DNA from 4 places in the Vreelandella neptunia genome. Region 3 is predicted to be linked to each of the others. Evidence: predicted binding sites of a transcription regulator. Region 3 holds the regulator's gene; each other region holds the start of a gene.
What was found. Region 3 encodes LexA, which represses DNA repair genes until DNA is damaged. Its sites were predicted from a motif close to TACTGTNTANNTANACAGTA; they were not measured.

Region 1 (7,359 bases), 2.2 Mb from region 3:
GACAGGGCAGCGTGGTTTTGCGCAGATAATAGTTGCGCCCCTACTCTCTTGGCATCCTGAAACTTAGTGTAATTCGCTCTCTTGCCGATCTTCATCGGGCAAGGGGGCGATATCCCGCGATAACTTTTGAAACTCACGATGAAGCTCAATACCCCGCCGCGCTCTTAAGCTGCGTTGGGCAGCGCTGCGCTGGCGCTGAGCATGCTCATCGACTTCCATACTCATGAAGATGTCGAGCAATTCGCTTTTAACCGAGGTGATTCGTTCGACGTTTCTCATAATCGACGTTCCTCCAGATGAATATGCCTTCGTCCACCTGCATCCGTGACGACTGTTATGATGCAGTGCGGCACTTCAGTTATTACTATAACCTACTTGACAAAATGATGACCATTCATAAAAAAAGGGGCTAACGGCCTTTAAACGCTAGCCTGAACGTCGTTATCAGTGCCCATTTGCACCATCAGTCAGGCATACTGTGACCAATGCCAACGTAGCCAAGTGAGCTAGAAAGCCAAGGAGCTGAACGTGAGTCGCGCCCTGTTCGATGAAATGAGACGCCGCATGGAGCACTTTCGACGCTCCGAGCAAAAAGTGGCGCGGTTTGTACTGCGCAACCCCGAAGAGGTCATCCACATGCGTATTGTGGACTTGGCCACCGAAGCCACCGTTAGCGAACCTACCGTTGTGCGCTTTTGCCGTGCGCTGGGTTGCAATGGCTTTCAGGACTTCAAACTACAGCTGGCACAAATGCTGGCCAGCGGCAGTCAGTTTGCCCAGTTCTCCATGAACGATAGCGACTCGGTCGCTGAGTTTTCCCACAGCATCTTCGACTCGACCGTGGGCACGCTGCTATCGGTTCGTGACCGTCTGGATAATGAGGCCCTGGGCCGTGCGGTGAACGCCCTGGCGATGGCCAATCGGGTCGAGTTCTATGGTTTTGGGGCATCCGGCGCGGTGGCTTTTGATGCTCAGCACAAATTTTTCCGGCTACAAATTTCTACCTCTGCCTACGCTGACCCGCATATGCAGAATATGTCGGCGGTGACCTTGAACGATGGCGATGTGGTGGTGGCCATTTCCCAAACCGGCCGTACCAAAGCGTTGGTCGCCAGCGTGCGCTTGGCTCGCGAAGCGGGCGCGACAGTCATTGGCCTGTGCCCCAGCGGCTCGCCGCTCGCCGAAGAGGTTAGCCTGCCGCTGTATATCGATGTTCACGAAGACACCGAAATCTACACCCCGCTTAGCTCGCGGATTGCACACCTGGTGCTTATCGATGTACTCGCCGTGGGCGTGGCCAAAACCCGCGGGCCGAAACTCGCCGAACAGCTCAAAGCGGTTAAAAAGAGCCTTAATACGCTGCGCTTTCCTGAAGATTCCTAGTCTTTGCCTATACCGAGTGCGAGGGCAGGTTGAAGCGAGGGTCTTTTGACAGGGCCGGAAAGTGTTCCTGACAATTCCGGCATTTCCGCCCTCCATGGCGGTCAGATGCAAAAGTAGCGCCCACGGATGGGTTCACAGCGCCCTCGCGGAAACCTGCCCTCGACACAGAGGCGAGAAGATTGCCACACCTGTATACACAGCCAGTTAGCTGGCTGTGCTAGACTAGCCGCCTATTTTTTGATCCGGCAGCGGCTACTATGGACGACGTCACGGCGATTCTCGATCAGCTCAACTCCGCCCAGCGCGAAGCAGTGAGCGCTCCCCAAGGTAATCTATTGGTGCTCGCAGGCGCAGGCTCCGGTAAAACCCGCGTGCTGGTTCATCGCATCGCCTGGCTGATGCAGGCCGAAGGGCTTTCACCCTACGCACTGCTGGCGGTAACCTTTACCAATAAAGCCGCCAAGGAGATGCGCACCCGCCTCGAGGCGCTGCTAAGCATCTCGATGCGCCATGTGTGGGTAGGTACCTTTCACTCCATCGCCCACCGCCTGCTGCGCACCCATTGGCAGGACGCCAAGCTGCCGCAACACTTCCAGATTATCGATTCTGACGATCAGCTACGGCTGGTCAAACGGCTGCTGAAAGATTACGCCATCGACGACGAACGCTACCCGCCCCGCCAAGTGCAGCACTTTATCTCCGGCTGCAAAGAGGAGGGACTGCGCCCGCACCAGGTCAATGTGGATGGCGATGCCTACATGGGCCAGATGGTTGAGCTCTACGAGCGCTACCAGCTCACCTGCGAGCGCGGCGGCCTGGTCGATTTCGGTGAACTGCTGCTACGCAGCCTGGAGCTGCTGCGCGATAACCCGGCGCTGTTAAACCACTACCAAGAGCGCTTTGGTCATGTCCTGGTGGATGAGTTTCAAGATACCAATACCCTGCAGTACGCCTGGCTAAAGCTGCTCACCGGCATGAAGACGCCGATGACTGCCGTCGGTGATGACGACCAGTCGATCTACGGCTGGCGCGGTGCCAAGGTGGAGAATATCAGCCGCTTTGAGCAGGAGTTTCCGCAAACCCACACCGTGCGGCTCGAGCAGAACTATCGCTCCACCAGCGCGATTCTGGAAGCCGCCAATACGCTGATCAGCCACAACAGCGAGCGGATGGGTAAAAACCTGTGGACCGACGGTATCGAAGGCGAGCCGATCTCGATCTATGCCGGGTTTAACGACCTGGAAGAAGCGCGCTATATCGTCGACACCATCAAGGAGAAGGTCGACGAAGGCTTTAACCGCCGCGATATCGCGATTCTCTACCGCTCAAACGCCCAGTCTCGCCTGCTGGAAGAGACGCTGATTCGCCAAGGCATGCCCTACCGTATTTACGGTGGTCACCGCTTTTACGAGCGCCTGGAAATCAAGAATGCCCTGGCCTACCTGCGCCTGATGCTCAACCGCGATGATGACGCCTCGCTTGAGCGGGTGATCAACGTACCCACCCGAGGTATTGGCACACGCACGGTGGAGATTGTCCGCCTACGTGCCCGTGAACAAGGCATTCAGCTGTGGCAGGCACTCCACGATGCGATTAACGACGGCACCTTGAAAGGCCGCGCGGCCAATGCCGTGCAAACCTTCGCCAACCTGATTGAGCAGCTCGATAACGATGCCTCTGGCATGGCGCTGCACGAAATTATCGATCACGTCACGGTGCATACCGGTTTGATCGAGCACCACAAGAGTGAGCGCGGCGAGAAAGGCCAGGCGCGGGTCGAAAACCTGGAAGAGCTCGTCACTGCTGCCCGCGCCTTTACCCAAGGCGATGTTTTTGAAGCCCCTGAAGCGGGCGAAGGCATGGCGGCACTGGAAGCGTTTCTTTCAGAAGCCGCCCTTAATGCTGGCGACCATGAAGCCGAAGAGTTTGAGGACAGCGTACAGCTGATGACGCTGCATTCCGCCAAAGGCCTGGAGTTCCCCGTCGTCTTTATTGCCGGTGTCGAGGAGGGGCTGTTTCCGCACAAGATGTCCCTGGAGGAACCGGGCAGGCTCGAAGAGGAGCGTCGGCTCTGCTACGTCGGCGTTACCCGCGCCATGCAGAAGCTCTACCTGACCCACGCCGAAACCCGCCGCCTGCACGGCAAAGAGGTGTTTCCACGCCCGTCGCGCTTTTTGCGCGAGCTACCGCCACACCTACTCGAAGAAGTCCGCCTACGCGGGCATATTTCCCGCCCGGTCACCGCATCACGAACGTCTTTTGCCCAGCAAAGTGTCGAGAGCAGCGGCGATATGCCTAGCCTCCACGTTGGTCAGGGAGTTGAGCACCCGGTGTTTGGCGAAGGGATTATTCTTAATGCGGAAGGTGAAGGTGCCCGCGCCCGAGTGCAGGTCAGCTTTGAAGGTGAAGGGGTCAAATGGCTAGTGCTTGGTTTTGCTAAGCTAACGCCGCTGTAAACCAGCGATTCTTCTCATTAACTACGCCTACGCGCTCCAGGCACCACATAGAGGTCATTATGAAACAGCGCTTAAAACGCCTATTTCCTGAGGTGTGTAACGGTTGGCAGGCACTCAGCGGCTACCAGCGTTTTGAACGCTTAGTTTCGATGGTGCTGACCCTCGCCATCGGCGGCGCTGTGCTGGTCGCTATGTATTACTTAGTCATTCATGTGGTGCAACTGCTGTTTATTCAAAGCCGTGACCCCTTTGACTACCGCGTATTTCAAGCGCTATTTGACATGATCCTTACCGTCTTGATTGCCATGGAGTTCAATAACTCCATCATCCGCACAATGACCAGTGGTAAAGGCTTCATCCACGTTGAAATCGTGGTTCTCATTGCCATTATGGCGCTGGTGCGCAAGTTTATGGTGCTGGATATGGAAGTCATCGACCCCTGGCAGATTGGCGCCCTCTCGGCTGCGGTATTGGCGTTAGGCGGCTGTTATTGGCTGGTACGCCATGGCAACAGCATGAAAGACGCCTCGGATGATTAATCAGGCTTGCGGGCTAAATTCGCTATACAGCATACTAACAAGCGGACACCGCGAACTTAGCGCCCTATAACAACAGTTTTATTACCTTTGGAGTTTTGCTCACCATGCAACGCCGTCACTTCCTCAAAACTGCCAGCCTTGGCGTCGCCGGGGCCGTTGCCGCCCCTTTCGTAACCACCTCAAGTGCGCGCGCACAAGAAACCTTCACCTGGGACATGGTCACCTCTTGGCCGAAAAACTTCCCTGCCCTGGGCACTGGTGCGAATGATTTCGCCCGCCGGGTAGAACAGCTTTCCAACGGCCGCATGCAGATCCGTGTACACGGAGCGGGTGAATTGGTACCAGCCCTGGAAGTCTTCGATGCGGTAGCAGCCGGTACCGCTGAGATGGGCCACTCTGCCTCTTACTACTGGCGCGGCAAAGTAGCTGCTTCGCAGTTCTTTACCGCTGTACCCTTCGGTATGACGACTACCGAAATGAACGCCTGGTTGTACCACGGCGGCGGTCAGGAGCTTTGGGATGAGATCTACGCCAATCACAATCTGAAGCCGTTTGCCGTGGGCAATACCGGTGCGCAGATGGCGGGCTGGTTCAAAAAAGAGATCAACTCGTTAGACGATATGCAGGGGCTAAAACTTCGCCTGCCGGGCCTGGCGGGTGAAGCGATGAACAGCATCGGCGTCAGTACGGTTACTATGCCGGGCTCGGAAATTTTCACCTCGCTGCAAACCGGTGCACTGGATGCCGCTGACTGGGTGGGGCCCTATAACGATATGGCATTCGGCCTACATCAGGTGGCTGACTACTATTACACCTCGGCGTGGAACGAGCCCTCTGCGGTACTGGAAGGAACGATCAACCTGGATGCCTGGAACGCGCTGCCGGAAGATCTGCAGGACGTGGTTCGCGAAGCGGCGCGGGCGTCTAACCTTGCGATGATCAGCGAATTTGCCTTCCGCAACGCACAAGCACTGGAAACACTGGTCGATGAGCATGGCGTTCAGCTGCGTACTTTCCCTGACGATGTAATGGCGGCGCTATACACCTCGTCTCAGGAAGCGATCCAGCGCCAGGTCGAAAGCGACGAGGAATCTCGCCGTGTTTACGAGTCTTACTCGGCCTTCCAGAAGCTACTGCGCCCGTTCAGCGATGTGGGTGAATACGCCTACCTGAAGAACCGCGATAACGTCGAAGGTTAATGAGCCACTAGACCAGTAAACGACAAGCACGACAAAAGGGCGCTCTTAGCGCCCTTTTGCTATTTCAAGTCAGCTCTGTTGAAGTGAACTAGTCGCTATGCACTGCTCGGATGCGCCCATTATCGTCCAGCGCAACCATCACAAAGCGCGCCTCGGTAACTTTTTGGCGCTCCTCTATGCGTTGCCCATGGGGAGGACGCACCCAGACCTCCACATCAATCTTGATCGAGCTATGACCAATTTCTTGTACCTGGGTGTAAACGCTGACCATCGAGCCAACGCGCACCGGGCTTAAAAAGTCCATGGCTTCAATTGCCACAGTCGCCGTACGCCCCCCTGCTTCACGGCCTGCCGCCAGTTCAGCCGCTTGATCCATTTGATTGACCAGCCATCCACCGGGTATATCACCATAAAAATTGGTATCTTGGCGGGAAGCCAGTAATTTTAGCGTTAGTTGGCCTTGAGGGGCGGGTACGTCGTCCAAATCGGTTTCCAGAAGAGTCATGAGTTAGTCGCTTAGTCAGTTTATTGTTGTAAACGTTGCAGCGTGGCACGTTATTTATAGGTGTTGCTGCATCGCAACACAAAGGAATGGATTTAGTTAACCATAAGAGGACGCTCGTTTGAATACTCGTTTGACGACTCTTTTCATTAATGGGGGTTTAGCTTTCACCGTTCGGCGCACCGTATTGAGCTGGATGGCGTTTGTCCTGATGCTGATAACGTCCCTGGCCTGGGGGCAGCAGCCAGCAGTTATTAGCGGCACCTTGGGCGCGGTGGGCTCCGACACTATGGCGGGGCTAATGCTGCGCTGGGGTGAAACCCTCACTACCCGTTATCCTGAGGTAAAGCTGCAGTTTCAAGCAAGCGGTTCAGCCAGTGCACCCACGGCGCTGATGGCCGGCACTACCCGGCTTGGCCCGATGTCTCGTCCGATGACCAGCGAAGAGCGTGACAATTTTATTGAGCGCTATGGCTACCCACCGCTGGAATTAAAAGTCGCCCGTGACGCACTGATTGTGGTTGTACACCGCCATAACCCCTTACGCGCTCTGACCCGGCTGCAGGTTGACGCCATCTTCTCAACCTCGTTGGCCTGCGGAGGCGAAGTGCCGATCAGGCGCTGGGAACAGCTACCGGCAACCCGTGACTGGTCATTTGGTAGCATTGCGCTGCATGGGCGTAACCTTGCCTCGGGCACCCATGGGCTATTTCAACAGCGGGCGTTATGCGGCGGTCTTTTTCGCAACGACATTAGTGAGCACCCCGGCTCATCGGCGGTGGTCGCGGCCGTTGGCGAATCCGCCAATGCGATGGGCTATGCAGGATTTAACCACCTAACCCCAGCCGTTCATGCATTGAGCCTCTATAACGATGATGGCATTGCGATACCGCCCGATGAAGCAGCGATACAGAGCGGTGACTACCCGCTGTCGCGCTACCTTTACCTCTATGTGAACCTACCGCCGGGGGAGACCTTACCTCCCGCCGAGCAGGCACTGCTCAAATTGGTTATGTCCGATGAGGGCCAGCAGATTGCGCGCGCATCCGGCTTTGTACCATTAACCTCCAGTGTCCTTAGCGCACAACAGAGGTGGTAAACCACTGTCATCTAACTGACACATAATTGTCTTAGGGTAGGGATCCTGTCTATGCACTGTTGTTCACTACATCCTGGTTTTTCACTACCTCTTGGTCAGCGCTATGATCACCTCGGTTTTGCCATGATATCCACATGACCCTACCTCGGTTAAGCTCTTCTCGACGGCCGCTAAGGCTGCT
Region 2 (7,359 bases), 2.4 Mb from region 3:
GCCTGTCTTTCTTCCGCCAAACGCCAAGAATTACGAAAACTATCCCTGTTTCTTGGAATGTTCTTAGATCGAATGAAAACTCTCTTTGCCTCTCCTCGTCTAGATAATGGAAATTTTCTAAAATAATTTTCTTTTTGAAATTAATTTTGTGAAGAAGCTCGGAAATATCCTGTGCCACAGATAGATTAAACGGAACTGTCTCGTACGTTTTAGTATTTTTATCTGCAGCACTTATTGTGCCAGAAGCACTTGCCTCTCCTTCGCCAAATAGTAGTATTTTCGCTTTGGCTTTTATACCAACGCTCGTCGAAGCTTTGGTAGATTCTTCATTTTGCGTGCTCGTTTCAATTTCTACTCCGAGCTGCCTCAAGATGCTTGAGTATATATCCGATATATTTGTGCTCGGTGTAAGCCTAACAACAATATTTTCTTCATAAGGCAGATGCCTTGACACTAATGCTGTTTTTCCCTGTTTAGAAGCACCGTATACAACAATGTGGTTCCCACAGGTGAGGGAGTCACTAAATTTTGTGTCGATTTTGTCTCGCTCGATATAGGAGAGAATTTGATTTGGGCTAACTCCAAACACCTCATTTAATTCGGGCATATTCTCAATATTTCCTTGTGTATAACAGTTTTATTCATGCGCATGCGCGTATTTCTGGGAAGCCCCACCTTCCTAAAAGGCACCTAATCTACTGATAAAAAAGGGGTAAATACTATTCTCTCCTAGTAAGGCTCGTTAGCCAATTGCGCATAAACATAAAAGATCTGGTCATAAGCAATTATTTTATATGTATTTCCAAGATTATCTTCCGGCAATACAAGCCTTCACGTTTCAGAACTGACCAGAAAAAACGCATTGTGAGCCAGGGGCTACTATTCTGCTGATGGCCGCTTTGGGTCGTCAACGGACTATTGGGATTTCGCACATCCTTAAGTTGACAGGATCCTAACTAACCCAAGATGTAAGTTAAGTGCAACTCGCGCGGCATGCCTAAGGCGACGTTTAAGGCGTTGCAAAACTTTACTCAGTGGCAGTGACGCGTCCCTGCCTTAGTATCCCTATGACAACCATTGCTATCAGTTCGCCCCCCATGTTCAACCACCTCACCGCTATATGCAGCAGTTGATGCTGAAACGTTACCTGCTCCGAAGAACATACCAGCCAGCATTAGAGCCAATAACACCTTCTTCATGATCGTCTCCTTGTGATTGCTGGCCTACTACCAGCACTACGAGACTAGCATCTATCATGCTGAAGCGAAGCGTACTTTAGTCAAAAGCCTACTTAGTAGTACCAATCAACTCGCACCAAGGATGAAATTTTATTAGTCTTCCTCCTCTCATGAAGGGACCACTAATATGAAGAAAATTTCTTACCTCATCACGTTTACGGCAGCTCTACTGCTGTCGAGCCACTCCATTGCTGCTGTGCCCTCTTCTTTTAATTCGGCAAAACGAATTGCAGAAGATCAAATTTATTACGACCAGGACACTTCCTTTTACTGTGGCTGCCAGTTCGACTTTGAGGCTGGGCCCAATTTAGAAGCATGTGGCTATGAAATTAGAAAGCAACCACAAAGGGCTAGCCGCATTGAATGGGAGCATGTGATGCCCGCGTATGATTTCGGCCGACAGCGCCAATGCTGGCAGGATGGTGGTCGGGACAACTGCCGCCGAAACGACGCAGTATTTCGAATGGCCGAGGCAGACCTGCATAATTTGGTGCCCGCCATTGGTGAAGTAAACGGCGATAGGTCCAATATGCGATTTGGAATGGTCAATGCGCCCGTTCATGAATATGGTGCGTGCGAGGTCGCGGTATCGTTTGAAGAACGCACCTTCCAGCCACCGCCCCACCGCCGCGGTGACATTGCACGCACCTATTGGTATATGCGAGATACCTACGGCATCGAGATCAGTCGACAGCAGCAGCAATTATTTACAGCCTGGGCACGTCAAGATCCTGTCGATGAGTGGGAGCTGGAGCGCAATCGAAGGATTGCCGCTGCGCAAGGAACGGCCAACGCTTATGTTGGTGAGGTAGCCAACCAACAGACACCAGCACGACTGCGAACAACGTCCGCTCTTTCCCTGCGATCGGAAAGCAGCTCCGGTTTTAGCTGTTCAACTCGTAAGACTTGTGGCGCCATGGCGTCATGCGAAGAGACAATGTTCCACTTGAATCAATGCGGGAACAGTCGCTTAGATGGTGATAGTGATGGTGTGCCGTGCGAGTCGATCTGCCGATGATTAGATAACATCACGCCGGATTAATCAGCTCTTCGCTCTGCCCTTCGCTAGGCTTGTTAACCTTGGTGCTCACAGGCCAATGCTCTATCAGACTGGCATCGATATGTCGCACCATCTGCTTGATCGTCTCCCGATCAGTAATGTCAGGCGCTAACCAATGCTCAAGGCTATCGCCATCCAATATCAGTGGCATTCGATCATGCACCTCAGCAGCACTACCGCGTCCGGGCTCAGTGACAATGGCACAGCCTAGGCTTCCATCATCACGCTCAGCGAATATGCCTGCGAAAAACAGCGGCCCACGATCTTTCCGGCAAATGTAATGCGGCTGCTTGGGTTTTGAGTCTTTAATCCATTCATACCAGCCGTCAACCGGTATCAGGCATCTATGCTTTGAAAACGCCGATTTGAAATAGGCGTTGGTGGCCACCGTCTCAACTCTCGCGTTGATCGGCTGATTACCTGTGCTTTGAGCCCACCTCGGTCTGTACCCCCACCACATCTCGCCAATGATCGGTGCTTCGGTTTCTGACGTCTGGTGCACGGCAGCGATCCACGTGCCGGGCGCGACGTTGTAGCGAGGCCTTACCTCTTGCTCGGGCACAGTAGCGCCAACCATTTTGGCCAACTGATCAAGCGGGGTGAATAACGCGAATCGTCCACACATCCTTGAATGATAGACGATAATTTACGGCTCGCAGCCACCCTGACACATGAGCGCTTGCAGTCAACGCTGGTCATCGCTTATCGTCTGCCTAAAATACTGTATATATCACCAGCATTATAGGAGGCGTGTATGTCAGAGAAAACGTATCAGCAGTTGGTCCAGCGCGTGCAGCGGGCAATCAATAGCCCAGGTGCACAGTCGAAGCACTACGTGGAGATAAAGCGTCAGCCTGAAGATGAAGTGGATGATTGGGAGCGCATGCTTTCCGACCTGGGTACTGTCGAGAACGTCACGCTCACCACCATGGATGACCATGGCGAGCATGTGCAGGTTACATGGAACCCTGAGGAGTCGATGGCATGAGCATCCACCTCACCGTTCTCGGGCGTGTCGATACCACCGCCCCACCACTGAAACTACCCCTAGCCGCTGGTGAAGTCCGCGCCGGGTTTCCTTCTCCGGCAGATGATTATCTTGAAGCCGAGCTGGATCTAGTCGCCCACCTCATTCAACACCCCAGCGCGACGTATTACCTACGCTCCAAAGGCTCATCAATGACAGGCGTGGGCATCTACGATGGTGACCTGCTCATTGTCGATCGCTCGCTTAAGCCCAAGCCTGGGCACATCATTATCATGAGCGTTGACGGTGAGCTAACGTGTAAGCGTTACGACATGATGGGCAACCGCCATTACCTGTTCGCCGCTAACCCAGAGTTCCGGCCAATACCCTTAGAAGGCCGTGAGTGCCAGATGTGGGGCGTGGTCACTCATAACATTCACTCGCTGGCACCAGGCTTCACCGTATGATCGCTCTTGTCGACTGCAATAATTTCTACGTCAGCTGCGAGCGCGTGTTCAACCCGAAGCTGGAAGGCAAGCCCGTTGGAGTGATGTCGAATAATGATGGCTGCGTTGTCGCCAGGTCCACTGAAATAAAGCAGCTTGGCGTAGCGATGGGCATGCCAGCGCATCAGATCGACCCACACGTACACCGTCAGTGCATTTTGTTGAGCTCCAACTATGCGCTGTACGGCGACATGTCTCGAAGGGTCACTGACGTTCTCAGTCAGCACACCCCCCACGTTGACATTTACTCGATCGACGAATCCTTTTTGAGTTTTGAAGGGTTCGAGCCCCAAACTCTCAATGAGCGATGCCAAGTAATGCGGCACCAAGTGCGTCGTGACACCGGCATACCCGTTAGCGTTGGGCTTAGCACATCTAAAACGCTGGCAAAGATCGCCAACCACCGCGCAAAAAAGGAGCCACACTTTAACGGCGTGGCCATCATGGAGCCAGACAGCGACGACACGCGTGCTTTCCTTGAGCAGCTACCGGTGACGGAAATATGGGGTGTCGCTGGCCGTAGTGCTGTGAGACTGCAAACTCTCGGTATAGAAACAGCCTGGCAGCTACGCAATGCCGCGCCTAAACACTTAAGGAAACACTTTTCGGTTGTGATGGAGCGAATCATTTATGAGCTCCAGGGGCAGGACTGCATAACACTAGACGACATGACGCAGCCCAAAAAGCAGATCATGGTCAGCCGCAGCTTTGGGCGCCTCACTAACAATAAAGCCGACCTTCACGAAGCGATCCGTGTTCACACTTCACGCGCCGGCGAGAAGCTACGTAAGCAGCAAGGCCTTGCCCAGGCGATCATGGTGTTCGTGCGTACCAATAGATTCCGCCCGGATCTACCCAGCTACAGCAAATCGTTAGTGATACCACTGCCCCACCCGACGAATGACAGTCGTGAGCTGGTCCGTACCGCGATGGCTGGGCTGGAGAGCATATTCAAACCGGGCATTATGTATCAAAAATGCGGCGTTATGCTCATGGATCTGTGCGACTACGGCAATGAACAGCTTGGGTTGCTGGCTGAGCCATTGAGTAATGAGAAGCGGGAAAGGAATGAGAAATTGATGGCAACACTGGATAAGCTAAACCGGGAGCACGGAAAAAATACTGTCCGGCTGGGAATGCCGAGGAAGTCCAATGCATGGGAGTTGCGCTGCGAGCATCGAACCCCAAGGTATACAACGAAGTGGGAAGAACTAGCCGTTGTTAAAACGTAGAGCGCCATCCCTGGCGGGCCTAACTCACTTCTTTTAGTTAGGCTAACCACTAATTTAGAGCAGAGTACATCAACTCAATATTCTGTAGGGGGAACCCTATTAGTTAGCCGAGCCGCGCCTTAAATAAAACGGACTTCTGCGATCATCAAGAGAACTATCTACAGAGATCCAACGCATCTATCCCTATGCGCTAAATGGGCAGCTTATCAAAGCCAAAACCCAGGTACCTAACGTGGTGAGGGATAGTCACCTAAACATGTATCATTAATAGCTAGTTGCTACACTCTATTGATGACACACCGGTTAATTGGAGGCATTGATGACCCATAAAAAAGCTAATTCCAGGAGAGAAACACATGAGCCTATTCGAGTGATTGGTGTTTCAGGTCAATCAATTATAATTGGAAAGCCTGAGGCGAAGGCTACCGTATTTCAAGATCCTGTGTTTTTGCTAGCGGCACGACGTCAGGCCCATGAAAAAGCGGTCAAGGTCATCATGGGGCATCGAAAAGAGCTTTTGCGCACTTACAATGCTTTTTAATGATCTAGCGGCTACTTCGCCTAATAAACTTATTACACTTTGTCCGCTGAAACTCTTCTTCATGTCCGCTGCCCTTGAGCATAGGGCCGGCCTCTAAAGTGCAAACTCCTCTAAATTAGGGGATTAGGGGGCTTCGTCCTTGCCAATTATAACCCATGGTGCGTGCACATCCCAACGAGCCATTGTGATGGAGCAAAAGACACATAGGCCCATCCAGTTCGAAATTAGCGAGCAGACTCGCATTGCTATTATCGACTGGATACAGCTGGCTCAGCTCCGAAGCGAAGACTTCCTGTTTCCTAGCCGAATCAATCGTGCAAAGCATCTTTCAACACGACAATATGCCCGTATTGTGAAAGCCTGGAACACAAAAAAGGTCTAGATGCGTTTATATAGGGTCAGCAAACGATGTGCCGTACTAAAGCGTCTGATATACCGTTGCATGAAAAACCTTAGAGCAGTGCAACTGCTCCTGGTTCACACGAAGCTGGAAAGCACCGTCATGCATCTAGGGATAGAGGTAGATGACGCGTTGGAAATGGCAAAACAGACAGAAGTTTGATGAGGATAAATGACGGCCTATTTCGGGCTGTCGTTGTCCGGCCAGGAGCTGCCTTTTAGCCGTCTCTGATATAACGCCTCAAACACTGGCTGAGCGTAGCGCAGTCCGAGTGCTTTGATTTGTTAGATTTCATTACCGTTTACTTCAGAAATAAAAGTACACAGGTGGCTAATACGATCATTTAAATCGAGAACGTTAAGGTTCACATCATTATTTTCAACATAGTGCTTTGCAACCTTTACTTTGCTCGCGGTCCGCTCTTCTGTACTTCGTGTCTTTTTATATTTCAATAGATTTTCCCATTCCCCTTTTGCAAGAAGGTGAGATGCGGAGGGATGAACCGCTACAACACTTTCCTCTACCTTGTCATAATCTAGGTAATTTTCAACTTCTCGACCCTTGGTGACCCAGGCAAATCCAGGACCTGAATCAAACTCGGCCTTAAGCCTTTTCTTCGTTGCATTTAATCTAGATCTAGGATTTTCTTTATCACTATCGAACATAATTACTGTGTTTCTATTTAGCTTTCTAACAGAAATAAAGTCATCTATTCTGTCTTGCACTTCATCATCGTCTAGGGCTGTAAGATGGCTAAAAAGTCTTCCACCATAAAACATAATAGAGTAGTGAACCCCTTCAACCAAATCAGGGTTCTTAGATGAAATCCAATAATTTAGATAAATCCTGTCAGATGGGCCTTCTACCCATATTATACAATTAGCTTGAAGTATATCTGAGGCTTTGTACCCCAAATCATTACAAATGCTAGATCTTTCTTTGGTGCTAGCAATCGCAATTACAGATGACGAGCCATCAACTTGTGTCACATGAAATATTTCTGATTCAACTGCATCGAGCAAATGAGCTGAGTGAGTAGTAAAAAAATATTGATTATTTGTACTGTCGGCCAAATATTTTACTAACTTTTTTTGCAGCAATGGGTGGAGATGTAATTCAGGCTCCTCAACGCAGAGTATAGTATTTTCAAGAAGAGTGGCTGCTGCTGCGAGAATAACAACTTCGTGTACCCCTGTACCCAAAGACTCAAGAGGTAGTGTTTTACCATCCATATGTATCAAGATCATATCCCTTGAGTAGGGGATTTCTATTTCTGCACTTTTATTTTCCAAAACCTCACGGACAAAGTTATTTATAGCGATGAATTTTTCCTTATCAGCTTGCTCGACGAGAGGAGGATTTTGAATTTTTGCCAACCGCTCAATGATTCCTTCACCACTATAATCACCTGCTTC
Region 3 (7,359 bases):
TTTTAACCGGCCAGTGGGTTGAGGCCGTCGCGCTCAGTGCGCCACCGCCTATCGACCTGGCGGCTTCGGTGGCTCAGTTAGATCTAGACGATAGCGAAGCGGTTGCACAATGGGTAGTGACCTGGTTAAGCGCTAAAAACGATACGATGTCTTCAAAAAATACGTCTTCAAAACATATGCCTTCAAAACAGCAATGGTGAAAACATGCATCTGACCCACCTTAATACCCGTGGCGAAGCCAATATGGTGGACGTCGGCGATAAGCAGGAAACCCGCCGCGAAGCAGTCGCCTCGGGGCGCATTATCATGCAGCCTGAAACGCTGAAATTGCTTAGCGATGGTGAACTGCCCAAGGGCGATGTACTTGCTACCGCGCGGATTGCCGGTATCCAGGCTGCCAAGCGCACCCATGAGCTGATTCCGCTTTGCCATTCACTGGCGCTCTCCAAAGTATCGGTTGAGTTCGATATCGATGTGGCCGAATCCTGCGTTCATGTGACCTCGCTGTGTCGCTTGAATGGACGCACCGGGGTTGAAATGGAAGCCCTTACCGCCGTCTCAGTAGCCTGTTTGACGCTTTACGATATGTGCAAAGCGGTCGATAAAGGTATGCGTATTGAGGCCATCCAGCTCGATAGCAAGCAGGGTGGGCTGCGCGGCGACTATCAGCGTATGAGTGCCCAGGCTCCGATTGTTACCGGTGACGGTGTAGCCGGAGAAGTCAGCTTGGGCGAGCGCTGCCCTTCACCCTGTGTGCGGGTTAAGTTTTTAGCCGAACTACGCGAGCGGGTAGGCGAGAGTGAGGCCGTCGTGAGTCTTGATCAACTGGCTAGCCGCGACATTAGCGGATTAAAAGCCGCGCTGGCCGAGCAGGATAGTCGCTTTAAACAGCTTACCGACCAGCGTACGCTGTGTGCGATTAACCAGGTCATGGCCAATGACGAGGCTTTAGTGACCGATGATGACGAAGTGGCGTTTTTCCCGCCAGTAACAGGGGGGTGAGGGTGGATAATAAGCTGGATATTAAAGTAGTCATTCAAGCAGACCCGTTCTCAATGGCCTACGGCTATGACGATGCCTTGGCGGGGCGCAGCGATATTGGCGCAGTGGTGAGTTTTACCGGCCTTGTGCGTGATTTTAATGAAACGCCGGACGTCACAGGGTTAACGCTGGAGCACTACCCGGGCATGACCGAACGTACGCTGACGGAGATTGGTGAGCAGGCCTGGCAGCGCTGGTCGCTCCAGGCGGTACGAATCATTCACCGCGTCGGTTACCTGGGGCCCGGCGATCCGATTGTGCGCGTGCTGGTGGCTAGCGCGCATCGGCGTGAAGCGTTTGAAGCCTGCGATTTTATTATGGATTTTCTGAAAACCCAGGCGCCTTTCTGGAAGAAAGAGCACTCTACCCAGGGCGAGTATTGGGTCAAAGAGCGCCACTCCGACCAACAGGATGCCGCGCGGTGGGAATGAGTTTCCCGCGTCGCTGCTCGCAAAGACTTGGCGCTAGCGATTAGCCGCATTTTTCAAGATGGGTTGTTCGGGCATTTCGGCGGCCATAATCTGTAGGTGCACGTCGGGCAGGTGCTGCATATGCTCCGCTAACCAGTGAACCAAGCGGGGCTGCAATGCCTGGCGCAAGTCGGCAAGCGTCTCTGCAGCAATCTCATCAAGCTGATCGTCCAGCCAATCGCTAAAGCTATCTTCATCCAGCGGGCTGGCCCCCGAGGCATCCAGCATCAAGCGACCAATACGCGCCCATCCTGTCTCAGTAGCCGTCACCGGCAGCGCTAAGTATAAGCTGCCGCGACGGGCCTTGCTGGCGTCGTTTACCTCGAGGCCAGGGTGGGGTACCACACTGTTTTGACTGACAATGCAGGGCGGCTGCGGATAGCGCGCCTCACAGCGCAGCCCGTGGCTATCGAAGAAAATTAGATCACCATTCACCGGCGCTAGCGGCGCGCTAACGCCCAGCTGTTGGGCAATTGCCTGATGAGCCTGCTGGTGGCGCACTTCGCCATGCACTGGCATAAGATGCTTGGGTCTTACCCACTGGTAAAGCTTGATGAGCTCATCCTCAGCTGGATGCCCGGTGGCATGCAACTCAGGATGATTAACCTCGTCATAGATGCTGACACCTAAGTGCGCCAAGCGCTTTTTAAGCTGCTCAATGGGGCGCTCATTGCCGGGGATGGCTTTAGCCGAAAAGATGACGTTATCGCCCGGCTGAAGATCCACAAAAGGGTGCCGCCCCTGAGCTAGACGCTGTAGTGCAGCGCGGGGTTCACCCTGGCTGCCGGTGGCGATAATCACCACTTCATCCGGGGGGAGGTAACCTAAGTCATGATTGGGCACCAGCGGCGGTAAATCATCCATATAGCCAAGCCCACGTGCAACGCTGACCATGCGCTCCATAGAACGGCCCATCAAGCTGATGCGGCGGCCACATTGATGGGCTGCGCGCCCTATCGCTAACACCCGGGCAAGATTGCTGGCAAAGCAGGAGACCACTACGCGGCCCTGGCAGTTGCTGAGAGTTTTTGCCAGCGCCCGGGCGACGTCCCCCTCGCTGCCTGAGTGCCCGGGCATGGGGGCGTTAGTAGAATCGCCCACCACTAAATCAACTGGCGCAAGCGCCTTGAACTGGGCCGCGCTTATCGGCGTGCCGATGATCGGTTCAGGATCGAGTTTCCAGTCGCCGGTATGTAGAACGCGATAGCCTCCGGCCATCATGATCAGCGCACAGCTTTCGGGAATCGAGTGGGTTAAAAGCAGATAGCGCAGCGTAAATGGCCCGCTTTCCAACGCCTCGCCAGGTTCAATAACATGGATTGCTGCGCTGCTAAGCTGATGCTCGGCAAATTTTAGCCGCAACAGTCCGGCTGCCAGTGGGGTGGCATAAATGGGGCAGTTCCACATTGGCCAGAGCCAGGCGACCGCACCAATGTGGTCTTCGTGGCCATGGGTGATAAATAGCGCTTTGGGCACGATCCCTAGTGCTTTCGGCGTATCGAGATTGGGTACCTGCAGCGGCGAGTTGGGAAGATCCTGGCGGATCATCATGCCGCAGTCCACGGCTATCCAGTGCTCGTCATAGCCGTATAGCGTTAGATTCATTCCAATCTCACCGCAACCCCCCAGCGGCAAAATGCGCAGCGGTGGACGACGACGGGGACGAATTTGAACGCGTGATGAATGCATCTGTTATGAAAAACCTAAAAAGTAGTGACTTAACTATACGGGAAGGCAGGGGCGGCTAACAATCATCCTTGGCCTTCCGATACAATATGCAGCCTAAGCCGCTGGTTTGTCATAATTACCTTAGAAATAGGTCAAGAGTAGCTCACATGTCTCATTATTATCGTTTAGTGGTTTCCTGTCCTGATCGGGTAGGTATTGTTGCACGGGTTTCAAACTTTATTGCCCAGCAGGGTGGCTCCATCACCGAAGCCAGCCAGCACTCTGATTTAGAAACCGGCTGCTTTTTTATGCGCTATGAAATTCTGGCGGATTCGGTGGGTATGTCGGTGGAAGCACTGCGCGCGGCGTTTGAACCGGTGGCCAGCGAATTCAATATGCAGTGGTCACTGGTGGATACCCAGCAGCGTCGCCGCGTAGTGCTGATGGTGTCGCGGGAGTCACACTGCTTGGTAGATCTACTTTACCGCTGGCAGGCGGGTGAGCTGGATTGCGATATTGTTGGGGTTATCTCCAACCATGACGATATGCGTTCGCTGACCGAGTGGTACGGCATTCCTTACCACCATGTGCCGGTCGACCCCGACAATAAGCAAGCGTCGTTTGCCAAGGTTCAAGCTGAAATCGACAGCGCTCGCGCTGACTGCGTGGTGCTGGCGCGCTATATGCAAATACTGCCCCCCGAGCTGTGCGCGCGCTATGCGGGGCGAGTGATCAATATTCACCACAGCTTTTTGCCCTCTTTTGCCGGGGCTAAGCCTTACCATCAAGCCTACCAGCGTGGCGTTAAACTGATCGGCGCTACCTGTCACTATGTAACCGAGGAACTCGACGCAGGTCCTATCATCGAACAGGATATCCATCGTGTTAGCCACTGCCACACACCCACTGATCTAGTGCGCTTTGGACGTGATGTAGAAAAAGCCGTGCTCGCTCGGGGCTTGCGCTGGCACTTGGAAGATCGCGTGCTGGTGCACGGCAACAAGACAGTGGTATTTAGTTAACGCTCATCAACCCTAGAGGCCGCCATGTCATTTGCGCAAAGTGTACTAGCGCCCTGGGCGCTGCTGCTCACCTGGCTACTCTCGCTGGGCGTGATAGCGTGGACACTTTGGCGGCGGCCCTGGCAGGTATTGATCGAGGATACCGCGCTTCAGCACCGCTGGTTAGGCGCCACGCTGGCGGTGATGCTTATGTGGCAGCTTCGCGCGCAGGCGGTTGATTGGCTAACGCTGCACCTTGTCTTTACGGTATTGATGACACTGGTTTTTAAAGCGCCGTTAGCGCTGATCAGCAACGTGCTGATCAATATCGCCATGGTGGTGATTGGTCGCAATGAATGGATGTTGTTGGGGGCAAATGTGCTGGTTACCGGGATCGTTCCGGCGGCCGTTATTGGCACGGTATGGCGGCTGGTAGATCGCCGCCTGCCGGATAACTTGATGGTCTTTCTGTTTGCCTGCGGCTTTTTTGGCGCGGCGCTGGCAACGCTAGGGGGAGGTCTGGCGGCGGTAGTGCTGATTATCGTCGCAGGGACTGACCCTGAGGCGATCTACCTTGCCCAGGAGTACGCGCGCTTCCTGCCCTTGTTAATGCCTTCAGAGGCGTTTATTACCGGCATGCTGCTAAGTATTTTATTGGTCTATCACCCTAACTGGGTGGCCACCTTCAATGACCACCGCTATATCGACATGCAATAGTGTGGGGACTAGCAGCCTGTCGGGCTTGACCGATCGTCGCGAGAAGCACGGATTTTGAGCCAAATTTATCGATCGATTGAGGCGAATAGCGCGCTATTTAACGAAATCGATCGAATAAAGTTGGCCAAAATACCGGGATTCGCAGTAGATCAGTGTTAAGTCCGACAGGCTGCTAGCCGAGTGCCTGGCCGTTACCGCCTCGAATCACTCCGACTCCAACGCCTTCGATATCGAGGGATTGGGAGCGCAGGTCGATTTCAATGGGCGCAAAATCAGGGTTCTCTGCAAACAGCGTCACTTGATGCCCCTGGCGTTTGAAGCGTTTAACCGTTACTTCATCGTCTAAGCGGGCAACCACAATCTGGCCATCGCGCACTCGGTCGGTGCGATGAACCGCCAATAAATCACCCTCCAAAATGCCAATATCCTTCATGGAAAGCCCGCGCACACGCAGCAGGTAGTCAGCTTTGGGCGTGAAGTACTCAGCCGGTAGGGGGCAGTAACGATCAATATGTTCAGCGGCTAAAATGGGGCTTCCAGCGGCCACCTCACCGATCACTGGCAGGCCAGCGGGCAGGGGTTCAACGTTGGCAGCGGGTAACGCGGTGACTGCGCTATCGAGGGTCTCTTGAGGTTCCTGGTTGGGCAGGCGAATGCCTCGAGACGTGTTGCGGATAATGCGAATAACGCCTTTGCGTTCCAGCGCGCGCAGGTGCTCTTCAGCCGCATTGGGGGAGCGGAAGCCGAGTGCTTTGGCAATCTCAGCACGGGTAGGAGGGTAGCCAAATTCGCCCATAGTCTTAACGATAAAATCAAACACGTGCTGTTGGCGAGCGGTTAGCGGACGCGACATACCAGACTCCATAAATAGTGAATAGACAGTAACAAGCTAAATGTCGACTTAATCAATAAGTGTTTAAGTATACAGTATGTTCCTCTGTCCAGTATATGGCCTGTCAGTGCCTATCGACTATGTCTATACAATTTTCCTAAGAAACCTCTGATTAACTATTGCGCTCGACCATACGGCGTTAAAAATCGCCTCAAAATGCTCATTTACAACCCGTAAACTCCGCTTTTTCGTTGATTTTTGCCTTGTCTGGTCTTCGCTCATTACGTTAAACAGAGGCCCCTTAATCGTTTGAAACTAAGTTTCTGCTTATTTAACCTGCCACATTTTGTCAGTAAATCAAGCGTTGAGCCCACCAAGGTTATGGCATAGTATTTTGCTATGTTTTAAACACCTGTTTCCCTGGAGAGCGACATGGCTCAATCTGATACGGTGACCCGTATACTCGATACTGCTGAGGTGCTGTTTGCAGAGCGGGGTTTTGCCGAAACTTCGCTGCGCAACATCACTAGCAAAGCGCGCGTTAACCTGGCCGCTGTTAATTACCATTTTGGTTCCAAAAAAGCCCTGATTCAGGCCGTTTTTTCCCGCTATTTGGATCCTTTTACTCAGCGTTTTCATACCGCGCTGGATGAGCTGGAAGGCCAACACGCTGGTCGTGTTATTCCACTTGAAACACTGCTCGAAACCATGGCCACCACCGTTCTTGCGGTACCCGCCGAACGTAATAGCTTAAAAGTGTTCATGCGCTTGCTCGGTCTTGCCTACAGCCAGGCACAGGGGCATCTCAGGCGCTATATCCAGCAAGAGTATGGTGATGTGTTTACCCGCTTCACCGAGCTTGTACGTAAAGCAACGCCGGATCTGCCTGACGCTGAGCGCTTTTGGCGGCTACACTTTATGCTTGGGACGGTAATATTTACCCTTTCTGGCCTCGATGCACTGCGCGATATCGCGGAGAAGGATTACCACGAACAGGTCTCGGTGCGTGATTTGGTCAGACGCTTGCTTCCTGTCGTTGTGGCTGCCATGAATGCGCCGTTACCCATGACCCTTGAAGAAGCCAAACCTGAAGAAGGAAAACATGCGAACGCCTACGCTAGCTGAGCTACCTCCCACTGAGAATATCTGGCTGGAGATTGATACTACCCAACAGGCGCTGCGCTGTTGGCGAGGGCCTAAAGTGCTCCATGAGTGTGCAATCTCCTCCGGTGCTGCTGGAAGCGGGGAGCGCAATGGCAGTGGTAAAACGCCCCACGGCTGGCATTATGTGCGAGCCGCTATTGGTGGAGACATGCCCGAAAATGCGGTGTTTCGCGGTCGTCGCTGGACGGGCGAGACCTTTTCGCCCGAACTCGCCAAAGAGCATCCTGAGCGTGATTGGATTTTGACCCGCATACTGTGGCTGTGTGGCTTGGAAAAAGGCGTGAACCGCGGTGGTCAGGTGGACTCGCAAAGGCGCTATATCTACCTGCACGGGACGCCGTATGAAGAGCCTATGGGAGTAGCTGCGTCCCACGGCTGTATTCGTGTACGCAATCCTGATCTGCTCTATATCTTTTCGTTAGCGTTGCCGGGAACACCTGTTTGGTTGCACGGTGGCCGCCAATCC
Region 4 (7,359 bases), 1.7 Mb from region 3:
GAGGATCACCATGACCACATGGTGTGCCTTGAAAGCGGCGAAATCATTGAGTTCGTTGATGAAATCATTGAGCGCCGTCAGCAAGAAATCGCTGAAGAGCACGGCTACGAATTAGTGGATCATGCTCTGGTGCTCTATGTGCGTCCGCGCGGTTCCGACGTGACGCGACAGGACAGCGGGCCGACGAACAAGAAATAGCGTTCGTAGGTCGCCGTTAGTCGCAGACCGTGAATCGCGGTTCGAAATATAAGCGCCCCTGAGCCATTTGGCCGAATTCCTGGTTAACAGAAGCTGTTAACTGAATTCGCCAAGTGGTTCAGGGGCGTTTGTTTTGCTATCTGCAGGTGTGCTGTATAGCTATGCGCTATCGCCATGCACAGAGGCGGCGTAAGTCACCCGCTCAATCAGTGCGGCGGGCGCTGGCTGGCGTGCAGCATTTCCCGTGCGTGGGCGAGGGTTTGGTCAGAAAGCGTGACACCGCCCAGCATACGCGCCAGTTCGCTGATGCGCCCCTGCTCGTCGAGTAGCGCCATCTGGGTCAGCGTTGTATCGCGCTTCGCCTGTTTCTCGATATGCAGGTGCTGGTGCGCCTGTGCTGCCACCTGAGGGAGGTGGGTCACGGTCATGACCTGGCCGTTTTCGCCCAGTTTGCGCAGTAGTTGGCCAACGATCTCTGCGGTGGCCCCCGAGATACCCACATCCACTTCGTCAAACACCAGGCTGGGCACCGTTGAGTGCGTCGCCGCGACCACTTGAATCGCCAGACTAATCCGTGACAACTCACCGCCGGAGGCGACTTTGGTCAATGGGCGAGCGGGCTGGCCGGGGTTGGCGCTAATCAAAAACTGCACGCGATCAAGGCCTTCAGGGGAGGGCGCGTCTTTCGCGGTGACTTCCACTTCAAAATGAGCTTTGCCCATGGCCAAAAAGCCCAGCTGCTGCTGCACCTCTTTACCCAAGCGAAGCGCGGCTTTTTGACGGCTCTCGCTGAGTTTTTTTGCCCCTTGGCGGTAGCTCTCGCGTAGCTCGACAACCCGTGCACTGAGTGCCTCCAGGTCATTGCCACCCTCTTCTAGCTGCGCGACTTCCCGCTGTAGCTCAGCATGCAGGGCGCATAGCTCTTCAGGAGCAACGTGGTGCTTGCGGGCAATTCGATGGACGTCGGTCATTCGCTCTTCAACCCAGGCGAGCCGCTCAGGGTCTAATTCGGTGGTGCTGGCAAGGCGATTGAGTTCGCTGGAGGCCTCTTCCACTTGAATGCGCGCATCGCTCAGCATGGCAAGGGTGTTTGCCAGGGTGCCTTTGTCACTGCCTGGCAGCGCACTTAAGTGGGCGAACGCTTGGTTGAGCAAAGAGAGCGCGCCGCCCTCGTCGCTGGCGCAGCAGTCGGCGGCAAACTGGGTTTCGCGCAGGGTCTCTTCCGCGTGAGCCAGGGTGTGCTGCTCCTCTTCTAGCGTGGTTAATTCACCCTCCGCTAAACCGAGCTGATCCAGTTCTTCTACTTGGTAGCGCAGCAACTGCCTTTTGGCCTCAACTTCACTGCCTTCTTCGCTTAGCTTCTTCAACTGACGACGCGCGCTGCGCCACTCCCGGAACGTTTCGCCTAATTGAGCGGTGGCATCGTTTAGGCCAGCGTAATCATCTAGCAGGGCGAGGTGGGTCTCTTCACGCATCAGCGCATGGTGGGCATGCTGTCCATGAATCTGAATCAGCTGCTCGCCGAGGGATTTTAAGTCAGAGATAGTCGCGGGGTGGCCGTTAATCCACGCCTTGGAGCGGCCGTTGGCGGTGACCACGCGGCGCAGCAAGCACTCTTCTGCTGGGAGCTCCCGTGCCGTTAGCCACTCGACGGCGGCGGGCAGGTGCTGAATATCGAAACGTGCGGAGAGATCCGTACGCTCCCGGCCGTGGCGCACGCTTCCAGCGTCGGCACGCTCGCCCAGGCAGAGCCCAAGGGCGCCTAACAGGATCGATTTGCCCGCGCCGGTTTCCCCGGTAATCGCAGTCATACCGCCGGTCAAGTCGAGTTCCAAGTGATCGACAATGGCGAAATCTTGAATAGCTAGCTGAGTAAGCATGGCGCCTCCTGAGGCGATACAGCATAGAAGCTGGATACTTATCCAATAGTTGTTGATTTATACAGTAGTTAATAACTCACTTCAATGCACCTCTTGAGATGGAATTTATGGCCCCCATATAGCGTGCATGATCAGTCAAAGCTAGTGACTCAAAGCTTACTTCTTTGCGCGCCGCCCGCGTGGCCGCGCTCTACTTTTTAGGAGCACAACATGGCGAAAGAACCGCAAACACCAATGGACGATGAGCTGGCCCGCCACGAGCATGAAGCCGAAGGCGCTGAACAAGCGGCTGAGAAGGTCGCTGAAGAGCGCTTGATGGAGGGTGAGTTGGAAGGATTGATCAATGACGAAGAGGCGCTAGAAGACAGCGTCGACAACCCGGAAGCGGAAATGCTGGCAGCCCAAGTGGGCGAGTTAGAGCAGAGCTTGGCCGAAGCCAAGGATCAAGCCCTGCGCGCCGCCGCTGAAGCGCAAAACGTGCGCCGCCGTGCTGAGCAGGAGGCCGAGAAAGCGCGCAAGTTTGCCCTGGAAAAGTTCGTTAAAGAGCTGCTGCCGGTGGTGGATAGCCTGGAAAAAGCGCTTGAGACCATGGAAGAGGGGGCATCGGAAGTTCACCGCGAAGGTGTCTCCATGACCTTGAAGATGCAGCTGGATGTGCTCAATAAGTTCGGCGTTGAAAGCATTGAGCCACACGGTGAGCCCTTCGACCCCCAGGTGCACGAAGCCATGACCATGGTGCCTAACCCGGATCTCGATCCGAACACCGTGATGGACGTTATGCAGAAAGGCTATTTGCTCAATGGACGCCTGGTGCGCCCGGCAATGGTTGTAGTGAGTAAAAAAGCCGATTAAGCCACTGGCGGCACAGAGTTTGAAATAAGAGTGTGAAAAAAGCCCTTGAAATGTCAGCGGCGGCCCCCAAATAAAGGGCAACCCCGCGGGGAAACCCGCAGACAAGCTTTAAAGACTAAATTTTCAGTTTTGTAACAACCGAATTCGAGGTATTGCTATGGGACGTATAATTGGTATCGACCTGGGCACCACTAACTCTTGTGTGGCCGTGCTCGATGGTGACAGCGCTAAAGTTATTGAAAACGCCGAAGGCGGCCGTACGACGCCGTCTATCATCGCTTATACCGATGATGGTGAAACGCTGGTCGGTCAGGCGGCTAAACGTCAGGCCGTTACTAACCCAGAAAACACCCTGTACGCCATCAAGCGTCTGATTGGCCGTCGCTTTAAAGACGACGTTGTCCAGAAAGACATCAAGATGGTGCCGTACAAAATCAGCGAAGCTGATAACGGTGACGCTTGGGTTGAAGTAAAAGGCAAAAAAATGGCACCGCCGCAGGTAAGCGCGGAAGTGCTGAAGAAAATGAAGAAGACCGCCGAAGACTACCTGGGCGAAGCGGTCACCGAAGCGGTCATTACCGTACCGGCCTACTTCAACGACAGCCAGCGTCAGGCGACCAAAGACGCCGGCCGCATTGCCGGTCTGGACGTTAAGCGCATTATTAACGAGCCAACCGCTGCCGCACTGGCCTACGGTATGGACAAGTCGCGCGGCGACAAAACCATCGCGGTCTATGACCTGGGTGGCGGTACCTTCGATATTTCGATCATCGAAATTGCCGATGTCGACGGTGAAACCCAGTTTGAAGTGTTGGCCACCAACGGTGACACCTTCCTGGGCGGCGAAGATTTCGACTTGGCGTTGATCAACTATCTGGTTGATCAGTTCAAGTCTGACAGCGGCATTGACCTGTCCGGCGACAACCTCGCCATGCAGCGTCTGAAAGAAGCTGCCGAGAAAGCCAAAATTGAGCTTTCCAGTGCCCAGCAGACCGACGTGAACCTGCCGTACATCACTGCCGACAACACTGGCCCGAAACACCTTAACGTTAAGGTGACACGCGCCAAGCTGGAGTCGCTGGTAGAAGAGCTGGTTCAGCGCTCGCTCGAGCCTTGCAAAATGGCGCTGAAAGACGCGGGTCTTTCTGCGGCTGAAATCGACGAAGTGATCCTGGTCGGTGGCCAGACACGGATGCCGATGGTGCAGAAGAAAGCCGCTGATTTCTTCGGCAAAGAAGCACGTAAAGACGTTAACCCGGACGAAGCGGTTGCCGTTGGTGCAGCGATTCAGGGCGGCGTACTGGGTGGCGATGTTAAAGACGTTCTGCTGCTTGACGTTACCCCGCTAACCCTGGGTATCGAAACCCTGGGTGGCGTGATGACGCCGCTGATCGACAAGAACACCACCATTCCGACCAAGAAGACACAAACCTTCTCAACGGCGGATGACAACCAGACAGCGGTGACCATTCACGCCGTACAGGGCGAGCGTAAGCAAGTATCGCAGAATAAGTCGCTGGGTCGCTTTGACCTCGCCGACATTCCGCCCGCGCCGCGTGGTGTGCCGCAGATCGAAGTCGCCTTCGACTTGGATGCCAACGGTATCCTGAACGTATCGGCGAAAGACAAGGCCACTGGCAAAGAGCAGTCGATTGTCATCAAGGCGTCTAGCGGTCTGTCCGAGGAAGAAGTCGAGCAGATGGTGCGTGATGCCGAAGCTCACGCTGAAGAGGACAAAAAGTTCGAAGAGCTGGTGCAACTGCGTAACCAAGCTGACGGCATGATTCACGCGACGCGTAAAACGTTGGAAGAAGCTGGCGACAAAGCGACTGACGACGAGAAGCAGGCGATTGAAACGGCCATCAGCGAGCTGGAAGAAGCGGTTAAAGGTGACGACGTCGATAACATTCAGAAGAAACTGGATGCACTGACCGAAGCCTCTGGCCAGCTAGCCCAGAAGATGTACGCCGAGCAGGCCGAAGCGGCTCAGCAAGAGGGCGGTGAAGGTGCCGAGAACTCGGGCACCAAGCCGGAAGAAGACGTGGTTGACGCCGAGTACGAAGAAGTCAACGACGATCAGAAAAAGCAGTAACATCCTCTTTCTGCCAAGGAAAGCGGTGACGCGGGAGCCTACTCCCGCGTTGCTGTTTCCGCGGCCAAGACGCACGTAGTTAAGTATCACGTAGTTAAATATACAGTTGAATACATGGCTAAATGTGCAGTTGAGTGCGTAGCTAACCAGGAGGCGTAGGGCCTATGTCCAAACGCGATTATTACGAAGTCCTGGGTGTCGAAAAAGGGGCCGATCAGAAAGAGATCAAGAAGGCCTATCGCCGTCTGGCGCAAAAATTCCACCCTGATCGAAACCCGGACGATACCAGCTCCGCGGAAAAATTCCGCGAAGTGTCCGAAGCGTATGAAGTGCTTAGCGACGGCGAAAAACGCGCTGCCTATGACCAGTTCGGCCATGCGGGCGTTGATGGCCAAGGTGGCGGCGGCGGCGGTTTCGGCGGTGCTGGCGCTGGTGATTTCAGCGACATTTTCGGCGATGTGTTTGGCGATATCTTTGGCGGAGGCGGTGGTCGCCGTCGTGGCCCCAATGCCCCGGCACGCGGTTCCGACCTGCGCTATAACTTAGAGCTGGATCTAGAGAATGCCGTTTCAGGCACCACGGTCGATATTCGCGTGCCGCGGCATATCGAGTGTGACCGTTGTGATGGCGGCGGCGCTGAGCCAGGCTCTTCTAAAGAGACCTGCCCGACCTGCCACGGTCACGGCCAAGTGCGTATGCAGCAAGGCTTCTTTGCCGTGCAGCAGACTTGCCCGACCTGTCATGGCTCTGGTCAGCACATTAAAGTGCCGTGCCATAAATGTAATGGCGAAGGTCGTGTACGTGAGACACGCACGCTGTCCGTCAAGATTCCGCCCGGCGTGGATACCGGCGACCGTATTCGCTTGAATGGCGAAGGCGAAAGCGGCGTGAACGGTGGCCCGCCTGGGGATCTGTATGTGCAGGTGGCGATCAAGCCGCACCACATCTTCCAGCGTGACGGCAAGCACCTGCAGTGCGATGTGCCGATCAACTTTGTTGATGCCGCGCTAGGTGGTGAGCTTGAAGTGCCCACGCTAGACGGCCGCGTGAAGCTGAAGATTCCGCCGGAAACCCAAACCGGCAAGCTGTTCCGCCTGCGCGGTAAAGGCGTCAAGCCAGTGCGCGGTGGTATGCCCGGCGATTTGCTGTGCAAGGTAGTGGTGGAAACCCCCGTCAAGCTCAACGACGAGCAGCGCGACCTACTGCGCCAGCTGCAACAGAGCTTCGACGACAGCAATAGCCACAACCACTCGCCGAAGAAAACCGGCTTCTTCGACAGCGTGAAGAGCTTCTTTGAAGATATGAAGCCGTAACGGCGACGACGCGTTTCGCTGCATGATCAACGCCCCAGTATCTTTAGATGCTGGGGCGTTTTTTTGCATGTGCTTTATCGCTGTAGGTGATCCATTCGCCACGTTAGCGCCTCGCGATCAGGCTGCCACCGGGTCGATCTGGGTAGTACTAACGACTGCCCATCTAATTCCCAAAGCCAGTAATTATCGGCCACGAAACGGTCAATGCTTGGACTTACATGCCATTTGAGGTCTGGCCCAGGGGAGATAAGGTGGTTATCCATCGCCCAATGCAGGTTTGGTGTGAGCGCGAGACCGTTCGTTGGGCGATCATCTTGGCTTTCCGAGAAAGGAACTAGGTGGGCAGCTTCTACAAGGTAGCGATAGTCGGGCGTAATGTAGCGGAGACGACTTGCTGCACACCGGTAGTCATAGGCTTCTAGTACTAAGGAACGAAAGGCGGCAGAGCGAGCCTGCTGTTGACGATCCTCCCTGACATTGCCGACCAGTTTTTCGGGGTGCTTTTCGTATTCACTGCTGTCTAAAGCGCTAGTCAGGTATCGGTAAATGTCTTGCTGGTTGTATTGCTCGTCATGGAGATAGTTGTTTACAAGGAGGGCGCAGGCGTCATGAGCCCTCTGGCTGTTCTGGAATATTTTAAACAGCTTGGGATCTAGTAGTGCTTCGGTGAAGAGTTCCCGTAGGGCGGTGATGGACTTTGGTTGGCCTAACTGCGGCGCAAGGGTGGCAATACTAGTAGCAAATAGTGGTTTCCATAGATGCCCGGATGGGCCTTGTTCACTTTTGAGATGCCAAAGTGGAAGCTGAGGGTTAGCTGACTGGCGTTGCCCGGTAGTGGCTTCATAGAGGTCGAAGTAGCGGGCAATAAGTTTGTCATCAATAGCTACAGTCGGTGTTGTTATATGTCCGCTCTGGATTTCACAAATAATCGCCAACAAGAGGCAAGGCTTGTTGGGGGCCAAGCGGCCACGGCTGTGACCCACTCTTAGAGTGTTCAGACAGCTTAGCGGTTCATCCATTATAT

Region 1: the regulator LexA is predicted to act here: its motif matches at 1,570-1,589, upstream of uvrD (DNA helicase II).
Region 2: the regulator LexA is predicted to act here: its motif matches at 3,018-3,037, upstream of SR894_RS21000 (DUF1654 domain-containing protein).
Region 4: the regulator LexA is predicted to act here: its motif matches at 2,126-2,145, upstream of recN (DNA repair protein RecN).

What each region holds. Positions count from the first base shown of each region.
Region 1 is NZ_CP140255.1:4,754,127-4,761,485, forward strand. Features, by position in the region: gene SR894_RS21965 (PA3496 family putative envelope integrity protein) at 64-279, opposite strand; gene hexR (transcriptional regulator HexR) at 529-1,383, shown strand; gene uvrD (DNA helicase II) at 1,641-3,839, shown strand; gene SR894_RS21980 (phosphate-starvation-inducible PsiE family protein) at 3,899-4,378, shown strand; gene SR894_RS21985 (TRAP transporter substrate-binding protein) at 4,483-5,577, shown strand; gene SR894_RS21990 (acyl-CoA thioesterase) at 5,666-6,082, opposite strand; gene SR894_RS21995 (PstS family phosphate ABC transporter substrate-binding protein) at 6,276-7,178, shown strand; gene SR894_RS22000 (ABC transporter permease subunit) at 7,313-7,359, shown strand, end outside.
Region 2 is NZ_CP140255.1:4,548,649-4,556,007, forward strand. Features, by position in the region: gene SR894_RS20985 (ATP-binding protein) at 1-607, opposite strand, end outside; gene SR894_RS23005 (YHYH domain-containing protein) at 1,032-1,199, opposite strand; gene SR894_RS20990 (endonuclease) at 1,366-2,256, shown strand; gene SR894_RS20995 (SOS response-associated peptidase) at 2,267-2,923, opposite strand; gene SR894_RS21000 (DUF1654 domain-containing protein) at 3,053-3,286, shown strand; gene SR894_RS21005 (LexA family protein) at 3,283-3,732, shown strand; gene SR894_RS21010 (Y-family DNA polymerase) at 3,729-5,003, shown strand; gene SR894_RS21015 (hypothetical protein) at 5,323-5,544, shown strand; gene SR894_RS21020 (AAA family ATPase) at 6,229-7,359, opposite strand, start outside.
Region 3 is NZ_CP140255.1:2,001,603-2,008,961, forward strand. Features, by position in the region: gene mobB (molybdopterin-guanine dinucleotide biosynthesis protein B) at 1-200, shown strand, start outside; gene moaC (cyclic pyranopterin monophosphate synthase MoaC) at 205-1,002, shown strand; gene moaE (molybdopterin synthase catalytic subunit MoaE) at 1,005-1,472, shown strand; gene SR894_RS09320 (ribonuclease J) at 1,506-3,116, opposite strand; gene purU (formyltetrahydrofolate deformylase) at 3,347-4,201, shown strand; gene SR894_RS09330 (energy-coupling factor ABC transporter permease) at 4,226-4,897, shown strand; gene lexA (transcriptional repressor LexA) at 5,070-5,750, opposite strand; gene SR894_RS09340 (TetR/AcrR family transcriptional regulator) at 6,162-6,854, shown strand; gene SR894_RS09345 (L,D-transpeptidase) at 6,832-7,359, shown strand, end outside.
Region 4 is NZ_CP140255.1:268,483-275,841, forward strand. Features, by position in the region: gene fur (ferric iron uptake transcriptional regulator) at 1-198, shown strand, start outside; gene recN (DNA repair protein RecN) at 405-2,078, opposite strand; gene grpE (nucleotide exchange factor GrpE) at 2,289-2,930, shown strand; gene dnaK (molecular chaperone DnaK) at 3,088-5,022, shown strand; gene dnaJ (molecular chaperone DnaJ) at 5,187-6,335, shown strand; gene SR894_RS01365 (HNH endonuclease) at 6,410-7,354, opposite strand.